3 regions of the Rhizobium sp. USDA 3886 genome follow, and region 1 is predicted to be linked to each of the others. Evidence: riboswitches for the same ligand, from Rfam matches in the RefSeq annotation. Region 1 holds a riboswitch; each other region holds the start of a gene.
The links. Region 1 has a riboswitch for cobalamin ahead of ACZ9BX_RS24625 (ABC transporter substrate-binding protein). Riboswitches for the same ligand answer to the same signal wherever they lie in the genome.

Region 1 (3,259 bases):
CAACGGAATGACGATTTCGCCGATCGACACGGCGAGGCTTATCGCCAGCATCAGAGCAGCTAGCGATAGCAGGAACAAGGCGGCAAAGCCGCCCCGCCCGTTGCGTTGCATGGCGCCGGTGGTCACTGAACCAGTCCAAACTGCCGAATGGCTTCCGCGAGCGTCTCGATCCCGTCGACAAGGCGGATCGACGGGCTCATTGCTTGCGAGTCCATCACGACGAGGTGCTTCCTTTCAACGGCGTCGATCTTGCTTGCGACAGGATCGGTTTTAAGAAACTCCAGCTTGACGGCCGGATCGTCGGCGGCATAGCGGCGCCGATCCATGCCGGCGATGACGATGATCGCAGGATCGAGGCCCGCGGCTGTTTCCCAGCCGACCAACGGCCATTCCTCGTTGGTGGTGATCACATTCTTCGCCCCAAGGGCTTGCATAATATAGGCCGGCGCTCCGTTGCGGCCGGCCATGAAGGCTTCGCCGTTGATTTCTTTGCTGGAGAACCAGAAGATGACGGGAATGTCCTTCACCTTGACACGGGCAACGGAGGCGATCGCTTTTGCCTCGCGTTCCTTCAGCCTTGCGATCAGCGCCTCGCCGCGGTCCTGAACGTTAAAGATCGCGGCCAGCTCGGCGATCTCCTGATAAATCACCTCCGTCTTCAGCATCTCCTTGCGGACGCCATCGCCGCCGGTGGCATTGTCCTTGGCCGCGCAATCGGCCGGCGCGACATAGCTGTTGATTCCAACCTTCGAGAACTGGTCGTAGGTTCCGACGGAACCGTTCGGGCCGACATGCCACTCGAACTCGGCAGTCACAAGTTCAGGATCGGTTTCGACCACCGACTCAAAGCTCGGATCATTGTCGGCAAGACGCTTGATCTTGTTGTTTTCGGCTTCGAACGGCTTCAGCACGGGGCTGAACCAGACCGCGGTGCCGGTGATGCGATCCGCAAGGCCGAGCGATAACAGGATTTCGGTCATCGCTTGCCCGACCGATACCACTCTCTCCGGTGCTTTCTCAAAAGTGACGGATCGTCCGCAATTTGTAATCGTCAAAGGGTAGGCGGTGGGCGCGGCGAAAGCGGACGCAGAAATCCCGCAGACCGCCAGTGCCGCAAAAGCGAAGTGCAGTAGATATCGCCGAAAGTCTAAATTGTTTGGCATGGGAATGCTCACGAAGAATTGGGGAGGCGTCGGCGCGGTGGCGCGATCGCTCCGATGCTGATGGGAAACGCGTAGGTGTTCACCGGCCATGTCGGCGGGCGTGCCGCCGGAATGACTGGCGTCCGTCTTAGCGATTGCGTTGTATTGAAAAGAGCGATCCGTTCCGTATTGTGCGGAAGGGCCTGCGCCTGATGGCGGCGTCAAAAGAAATCATCTGGTCTCCTGTTCCGGGCAACCCCGCCCGTTCAATTGGATCTCTCTTTGACGGCAGGTCTCCTGGCTCGCGGATATGCGCCGGACCATCTGCCTTCCCGTGGGAACGAGCCCACAGTGGCATGGCGCTTGGCGCCACGAGGATGATCGGCAATCCGCTTACAGTTGCGGGGGCAGCCACGGTCTTGGTCCCTTCTGGGTCGTCCGCACCGTGTTCCCTATTAATCCCCTTGGAGTCTTCCTCGGGGAACCGTCCCGCTCAGTTATGCCGAGCGCGACCGCCGCGTCAAGCTGCGCCAAGGCAAAAGCGATTAATGGATGGCGCCCGACCCGCCGACGGCGACGACGCTGAATGGCTGACCCTCAACCGGAATGGCTCGAACCTTTTTCATGGTCGCAATATCGATGACCCGGACGAGGCTATGGCGAGGATCAGTGATAGCGATCTGATCGCCAGCTACCGCAAGCCTGGGGCGCGGATCGCGCCAGTGCCCATCCTTGCTGTATGGCTCGGTAACGGTTGTCGATGTCGTGATTTCGCCGCTCAGGATGTCGACGAGATGCAGTTGCCCGTCTTCGGTCAACACATAGGCGTTCTTAACACGCGCAGGATCGAGCGCGAAATCGATGCGGCGGGTCGGCAGGTCTACTAGGCGATAGGGTGCGGTGCTGTCTGGATCGATCAGCACAATCTTGTCCTCGCCATAGTTGCCCAGGAAGAATTGCATCGCCTTGCTGCCAAGCAAGGTCGTCACTTTTCCCTTCGGCAGCTTGTCGCCATATTCCAGCATCTTAAGTTGCACGGTCTGCTCTTTGCCGGGACGTGCAATCAGGACACCTTCCTCGCAGCCGAAGGCAACGAGCTTTGCGGAGAAGGCTTCTCCGTGCAGCGCCGTGCAGGGTGCGACGTCGCCGACCTGTGCACCGCTTTCACCCAGAACGCGCAATCCCAGCCGTGGCGGCAGTTCATCCGCTTTGGTTTCCTGGGTGGTATCCGGAACCGAGACGAGCATATTCCGCCCCATGGGCACGGCGACACCATGGTGAGGTGCCGTCGCGTCGATGAGCTTTTCGGACGGCTTGCCTTCGAGGATGCCTTCTTCGGAAACGAGCTTGGCTTTGCCTTCGCCGTCGTAGAACAATACCACGTCGTCGCCATGCATGACGGCGTGAACCGGCCGTTTTCCGTCGAGTGCGGTTGGCAGCAGCGCAGCTTCGGACGTTTCCAGATCGCGATGCTCGCCATGATCAGAAAGCACCACACCGGATTTGATCATTTCGACGGTATCGGCCTCCGACTGGATGGCGAAGATAGTCTGGCCAGAACTGCTGGCTGCAAGTGCCGCATAGCCCCTCAACCGAAACTCGCCGATCTGCTCTCCTGTCATGAGGTCGAATGACCGCGCTATGGGAGCCGTATGATCGGCGACGAACAGGCGCCATGTCTGCTTTTCCTCTTCAGCAAAAGCCGGGTTCATCAGGATACTTGCTACTGCAAACCCTCCGGCCATCGTCAATCTGTGTACCATGGAAAATCCCCGCTGATATGTAATAACATTACAATCAATAGGGATGTTTTGAGAAAGTGTCCAGCCTCCGAAGCTGAAATCAGGAAGCTCCTGAAGCCAGACGGTCCCGATGCGGTTCTCAAATGAACTCATCAACGCACTCAAATGAGCGAATGGCGGGTTGAGATGGCATCCAACAATGACTATCTGGTGCCAGCTTCAAGCGGACTCTCCAAGCAACAAAAAGGTATATTCCGGCATGATCCCAGGTTTCCTCGTCACCCATTCCGGTGGCTTCCATGCCGACGAACTAATGTCCAGCGTCATCCTGACCCGGCTCTTCCCGCAGGCCCGTCTCATCCGCAGCAGGGCGCC
Region 2 (3,259 bases), on a different contig from region 1:
CTCGCCATCGCTGATCGTTCCTTTCTGGGCAAGAAGCAGATGCATGGCCGAGCCTTAGACGAGTGCCTGGATGGCATTGCGGACCGTGCCCTGATCCATCTCATGCAGACCGATCACCACAAGGCGCGTGCCGCGTGCTTCGCCCGGCGCCCAGGCGCGGTCGAAATACTGGTCGACGCGGCTGCCGACGGCCTGGACCTGCAAACGCATCGGCTTGCCCGCGACATCGGCAAAGCCCTTCAGGCGCAGGACGTCGTGCTCGGCAATCACGCCTTTCAGCTTCTCGGCGAAGCCTGCCGGATCGGTGATCGGACCGAGTTCGACGACGAAGCTGTCGAACTCGTCATGGTCGTGCGGCGTGCCGTCTGCATGCTCCAGCTCATGATGGGATTTGCGGTTGACGATGTCCCCTTCCGTGCCGATGCCGAGGCCGAGCAGCACGCTTGCGGGAACCTCGCCGTTTCTCGCCTCGATCATCGCCGGCTTGCGGGCAATGCGGGAGGTTACTTCGCGGCGCACGCGGCCGAGCCCCTCGCCGTCAAGGAGGTCGGTCTTGTTGAGCACGATGAGGTCGGCGCAGGTCAATTGATCCTCGAAGAGTTCTTCTATCGGGCTTTCATGATCGAGGGACGCGTCGTCGGCGCGGCGGGCATCCACCGCATCGTGGTCATCGGCGAAACGGCCGGCGGCGACGGCCGCGCTGTCGACGACGGTGATGACCCCATCGACCGTCACCTCGCTGCGGATCTCCGGCCAGTTGAAGGCGGCAACGAGCGGCTGCGGCAGGGCAAGGCCGGAGGTTTCGATGATGATGTGGTCCGGGCGCTGCGCGCGCTCCAAAAGCTTCGTCATGGTCGGGATAAAATCATCGGCAACGGTGCAGCAGATGCAGCCATTGGTGAGCTCGATGATGTCGTCCTCTGTGCAGTTTTCCGCGCCGCAACCCTTCAATACGTCGCCGTCGACGCCGAGATCGCCGAATTCGTTGATGATCAGCGCGATCTTCTTGCCGCCGGTATTGGAAAGCAGATTGCGGATCATCGTCGTCTTGCCGGCGCCAAGGAAGCCGGTGATGACCGTTGCGGGGATCTTCTGCTGGTTCATAGGTTCAACCCTTCATTTTCAGCGGCAGACCGGCCGCGATGAAATACACGTCCGCGGCTTCCGCCGCGATCATCTGGTGCAGCCGTCCGGCATGATCGCGGAAATCCCGCGCCATCCGGCTTTCCGGCACGATGCCGAGGCCGACTTCATTGGAAACGATGACGAGCCGCGCCTTGGCTTTTGGCAGAAACGACGCAAGGGCAGCGAATTCCGCCGCCATGTCGCGCTCTTCCATCATCAGATTGGTGACCCAGAGCGTCAGGCAATCGACGAGGATCGCCCGACCCTCGCGGTCGATCGCGGAGAGACGGGAGAGGAGATCCAGCGGCTCCTCGTGTGTCGTCCAGAGCGGACCCCGATCGGACTTATGCTGCTCGATGCGCGCACGCATCTCTTCGTCCCACGCCCGGCCGGTCGCGACGTAGTGGCGCTCAAGGTCGCTATCGGCGATCAGCCGCTCGGCGAAATGGGATTTGCCGGAACGCGCGCCGCCGAGGACGAAGGCAGTGCCGAGTGAAGAAGAGGTCATCAGGATGCAGACCCCGGAAGGGATAGCACCACACAACCTCTCCGTCCCTCATTCCTGTGCTTGTCACAGGAATCCAGCCACGGCGCGTCTTCGCCTTGAATGACCTTTTTCGTTTTGGGGAGTCTTCTGCGCCCAAGGACTTGGGCGCACTGGATGCCTGTGCTGGTTCCCGGGACAAGTCCCAGGACCGGAATGAGGGAAGTCGAAAGTGCGGCGTCCCGCAAAGAAGCCGCAAAATACGGCATGAAATTCCATCGTTCAGCCATGACAACCTCCGTGCTGGCAGCGGGGAACAATACCCCAGAATGGGCTCTTCGCCCGGCACGCATGGCAGGTCTCCTGGCTCGCGGGTATTGGCACGACAGGGCGACCATTGAGGTCGCCCTGTCGTGCCAGCGGGTCTTCCTCGCCTTCCCGGCTGCGTCTTCGTGAAAAGGCGGACGATTCGTAGAAATAGAGGCGTCCTGCCCCGGCTGATCACGATGCATTTCCAGTGGCTTTTCCGGCGCCTTGCCGCTTCACCCGCTCCGCGACATGCGAAACAGCCGTGAATTGGCCTGAACGCCGGATGGAAGACCCTGACCGCTCTACAGTCGCGGGGTCGGCTGTGATGAAGACGCCCGGCTTGGGTCCGTCCCTTCACATTCCCTTTTCATCCGGCACGGCATCTGCCGTTCCGGAACCATCCGTAAGATTGTTCATCGTTAGGCAAGCCGCCTGTCGAAGTCAATCGCGCACGCCAAACCGAACCAGCGGAGAACAGGTTCAAGTTCGCGGTGCGCTTCGCGCCGGGCTTTCGCCATATTTCGGGAGCAGGTGCCCTAATCGCCCTTGACGGTGTTGGCCGTTACCTAGTTCTTTGCATATGCTCACGAAATTGAATTTCCCGCGCCTCCACCAGCTCTATCGCCTGCTTGATGCAGGGCGGATTCGCGCGCTTGCCCGCCGCAGCGAAATGGGCATGGTCTTTGCCGGGATCGCCGTCGGCGTGACGTCGGGGCTCGCGGTCACCGGCATGAGCCTGCTCTCGCGCGAGCTGCACCGCCTGATCTTCGGCATCAGCGAGATCGAGAGGCTGAGTGCGTCGCAGATCGACAACAAATTCCTGCTTCTGATCGCGCCAGTCTGCGGCGGGATTCTTCTCGGCCTTCTGTTTTTTATTCTCGCGCGAACCCGCAAGAAGCCCATGGTCGACCCGATCGAAGCAAATGCTTTGCATGGCGGCCGGCTGTCGCTGACGGACAGCATCATTGTCGCTGTCCAGAATCTGGTTTCGAACGGCTTCGGCGCCTCTGTCGGCCTTGAGGCCGGCTATGTCCAGCTCGCGGCAGGCATCGCCTCCAAGCTCGGACTGAAGCTGCAGCTTCGCCGCGCCGATCTGCGCGTCCTTGTCGGCTGCGGCGCAGCCGGTGCGATCGCCGCGGCCTTCAACGCGCCCCTGACCGGCGCCTTCTACGCTTTCGAACTCATCATCGGAACGTACACGATCGTTTCGCTGACGCCGGTCGTCGTTTCTGCGCTCGTCTCGACGCTCGTCGCGCGCCTGCTGGCGGGAAGCGACTTCATGATCGACGTCGGTGAATTCGGCACGGTGGTTCCGGCCGATTATATCCCTGCCCTGCTGCT
Region 3 (3,259 bases), on a different contig from region 1:
GATTCATTGCCGCCTTATCCGGTGCTGGACGACATCCTCGAATGCCTCGTCGAGAAGGAGATGGCGGTCGAGGAGATCGTCGCGCGCGGGCATGACGTGGCGACCGTCCATCGCGTCGAGCATCTGCTCTATCTCGCCGAATACAAGCGCCGCCAATCGGCTCCGGGCGTGAAGATCACCAAGAAGAACTTCGGGCGCGATCGCCGCTATCCGATTACCAACCGGTTCCGCGACCGGTAACGAGAGAATCCGGGAGGATGCATGCGCAGTTCGGTCGAGACTTACAATATCCGTACCGGCGAAAGCCGGATTGTCTTTCAGACGGAGAAACTGATCGAGGCGCCGAACTTCGCGCCGGACGGCGGATATCTGCTGTTGAACGGTGACGGGTTGCTTTACCGGCTGCGGCCGGATGGGATCGGCGGGCTTGAGCAGGTCGATACGGACTTTGCGACCGCATGCAACAACGATCACGGCATTTCGCCGGACGGGGCGCAAATCGTCATTTCCGACAAGACGGAATTCGGCAAGTCGGCGATCTATATCCTGCCGGCGGCCGGCGGGGCGCTGCGGCTGATTACCGAGAATTTGCCTTCCTATTGGCACGGCTGGTCGCCGGACGGGAAGGAGCTAGCCTATTGTGGCATCCGCAACGATGAATTCGATATCTATACAATCTCCGTCGATGGCGGCCCCGAGAAGCGGCTGACGCATGGCGAGGGGCGCAACGACGGGCCGGACTATTCGGCTGACGGGAAATGGATCTACTTCAACTCCAGCCGCACCGGGCTCATGCAGATCTGGCGCATCCATCCGAATGGGACGGGTCTTGAGCAGGTGACGCATGACAATTACGGCAGCTGGTTTGCGCATCCTTCGCCAAAGAACGACAAGGTGCTGCTCCTTTCTTATGATCCGAACGTCTTCGATCATCCGCGCGATCTCGATGTGCGGCTGCGGCTGATGGATATGGACGGCGGCAACCTGACGACGCTGTTCGAGCTCTTCGGCGGGCAGGGCACGATCAATGTCCCTTGCTGGTCACCGGATGGTGACGAATTCGCCTATGTGCGATATTTCCCGGCAGCTTGAACGCAGCGGCAATTCAGGACATAGAGATTGCCGTCAGGTGCCTGCATCAAGCAGGAGAATCGGGAATCCGGTGAAAGACCGGAACGTGCCCAACGCTGTGAGGCTGACGTTTGCCGCAACAATGGCCACTGGCTTTTGCCGGGAAGGCCGTGGCAAGCGGGTGACGCCAAGTCAGAAGACCGGCCTGGCAAGATAGACCGAACCGCGCGGACGGCGGCGAGGTTTTTGACGCTCCTTGCGCTGCGGCGCGGGTGCTCAAGCATTGTTGGGGATTTAACGATGCAACCTGATCCTTTCGCCCATGCCCTTGTACCGGCCGGCGAGTTTTCCGAACACGACCGGGCCGCAGTCTACAGAGCCATAGAAACGCGCCGTGACGTGCGCGACCAGTTCCTGCCCGATCCTCTGCCTGACAATCTGGTGTCGCGGCTGCTGGGGGCGGCGCATGCCGCACCGTCGGTCGGTTTCATGCAGCCCTGGAATTTCGTCGTGATCCGCGATCCGGAGGTACGCCAGGCCGCGTGGCAGGCTTTTTCGCGCGCCAATCAGGAGGCGGCCGAGATGTTTGAAGAGGAGCGGCGGGATGTCTACCGCAGCCTGAAGCTCGAAGGCATCCGCAAGGCGCCGCTCAGCATCTGCGTCACCTGCGATCCGGACAGGGCAGGGCCGGTGGTCATCGGCCGCACCCACAATCCGCGTACGGATGTCTATTCGACCGTCTGCGCCGTGCAGAACCTGTGGCTTGCCGCTCGCGCCGAAGGCATCGGCGTCGGCTGGGTCAGCATCTTCCATGATGCGGATATCCGCGATCTGCTTGGCATTCCGGAGCGGATCGAGATCGTCGCCTGGCTTTGTGTCGGCTATGTCGACCAGCTCTACACCGCGCCGGAACTGGCGGTGAAAGGCTGGCGCCAGCGCTTGCCGCTCGAAGAACTGGTCTTCTCAGACCGATGGGGAAGCCAGTAACGCCGCGTCAGTTCTGCTGCGGCTGCGGCCCGGGCGTTGCGGGTTTCTTGAGATCGATCGCGCCCTGATCGCCGGCGAGGAACTGCGGACCGACCTGGCGGACTTTGCTGTTCGCCGGGTCATAGGGGCGGTCCGGCACCTGCGGCTGTGGGGCAGACGTGGAGGTGGCGCTCGATGGCGGCTTCGTCTTGATATCGGTGATTGAGCCCTTCGGCGGCGGTTCGCTGATTGCTTGGTTCTTGCGCATGTTCTCGTAATAGGCCGAGAGATTGCAGGCGCAGGAGGACTTTTCGCCGGGGGCGCGGTTCTTGTAGGCAAAGGCATTCGGCATGGCGCTGTAGGGCGCGCCGGTCGAAGCCGAGATCATGTTTGCGGCTTCGGTATTCGAGATGTCTTGATAGAAGAGCTCTGTCTCGATACCGGGGCACATCTTCGAACACGTCGCTGCGTCGCGGTTGAAATCGATCGATGTTGCATTCGTGGTGATCGGGAAAAAGCCGCCGTCGCAGGTACGCACGCACATCGTGCTGACATGCGACATGAGCTCGCCGCGCGGCACGCCATATTGCATGCCGCCCTGTTCGCCATCCCCAAGCGGGATGAAAGTATCGCTGCGCATCGCCTGTTCTTCGGGGCTTGGGGCCGGCGCATAGGCCTGCGGGTCCGGCGCATAGTCGAACTCCTCGTTGCAGCCGTTGTCTTCGAGTGCCGCCATCAGCTCGCGGCGCACGCGATAATCGGCACCACCCTGGTTGCGCAGTTCGTTACGCCGCTCCTGCAGGTATCGGATGTTGCCGACCATGCGTGCTTCGGACTGCTGCAACTCGCTGCAATAATCCGCATTCTCGCCGCCGATCACCACCATGCTGTCCACGGAGCAGCCGTAGCCGCGCAGATCATTGCGGACTTTGCGCAGCTCGAGATTCTGCTCGGCAATGGCGCTTGCATACTGGCGGACTTCGGGACCATTGCCGATGACATGCGGCAGATCGGCGACGCGGCCGCGCAGGTCGTCGCAGATCGCATTCGTCTGCGCGGCAGCGGGTGCAGCCAGGGCAAGCAAGATCGCAAGGGTCAGGTTTCGGCGGTTCACGGCATCATCCCGGAGCAAAGTGAGGCCAGTGCGGCGTGACAGTTACCGCATCATGCCTTTCTAGCCTGCTTCCGTTAACAAGCTGGCGACGGAATTCTAGCGCATTTT

Region 2: another riboswitch for cobalamin. It lies ahead of cobU (bifunctional adenosylcobinamide kinase/adenosylcobinamide-phosphate guanylyltransferase); the one in region 1 lies ahead of ACZ9BX_RS24625 (ABC transporter substrate-binding protein).
Region 3: another riboswitch for cobalamin. It lies ahead of bluB (5,6-dimethylbenzimidazole synthase); the one in region 1 lies ahead of ACZ9BX_RS24625 (ABC transporter substrate-binding protein).

The regions. Positions count from the first base shown of each region.
Region 1 covers NZ_JBWCDC010000003.1:386,899-390,157, forward strand. The annotation lists gene ACZ9BX_RS24620 (FecCD family ABC transporter permease) at 1-111, opposite strand, end outside; gene ACZ9BX_RS24625 (ABC transporter substrate-binding protein) at 123-1,163, opposite strand; cobalamin riboswitch at 1,413-1,646, opposite strand; gene ACZ9BX_RS24630 (hypothetical protein) at 1,688-2,905, opposite strand; gene ACZ9BX_RS24635 (MYG1 family protein) at 3,144-3,259, shown strand, end outside.
Region 2 covers NZ_JBWCDC010000001.1:1,352,828-1,356,086, forward strand. The annotation lists gene cobN (cobaltochelatase subunit CobN) at 1-45, opposite strand, end outside; gene cobW (cobalamin biosynthesis protein CobW) at 55-1,104, opposite strand; gene cobU (bifunctional adenosylcobinamide kinase/adenosylcobinamide-phosphate guanylyltransferase) at 1,109-1,633, opposite strand; cobalamin riboswitch at 1,946-2,335, opposite strand; gene ACZ9BX_RS07035 (chloride channel protein) at 2,499-3,259, shown strand, end outside.
Region 3 covers NZ_JBWCDC010000001.1:1,152,434-1,155,692, reverse strand. The annotation lists gene ACZ9BX_RS05960 (NAD+ synthase) at 1-240, shown strand, start outside; gene ACZ9BX_RS05955 (TolB family protein) at 262-1,092, shown strand; cobalamin riboswitch at 1,111-1,294, shown strand; gene bluB (5,6-dimethylbenzimidazole synthase) at 1,372-2,058, shown strand; gene ACZ9BX_RS05945 (DUF2865 domain-containing protein) at 2,066-3,151, opposite strand.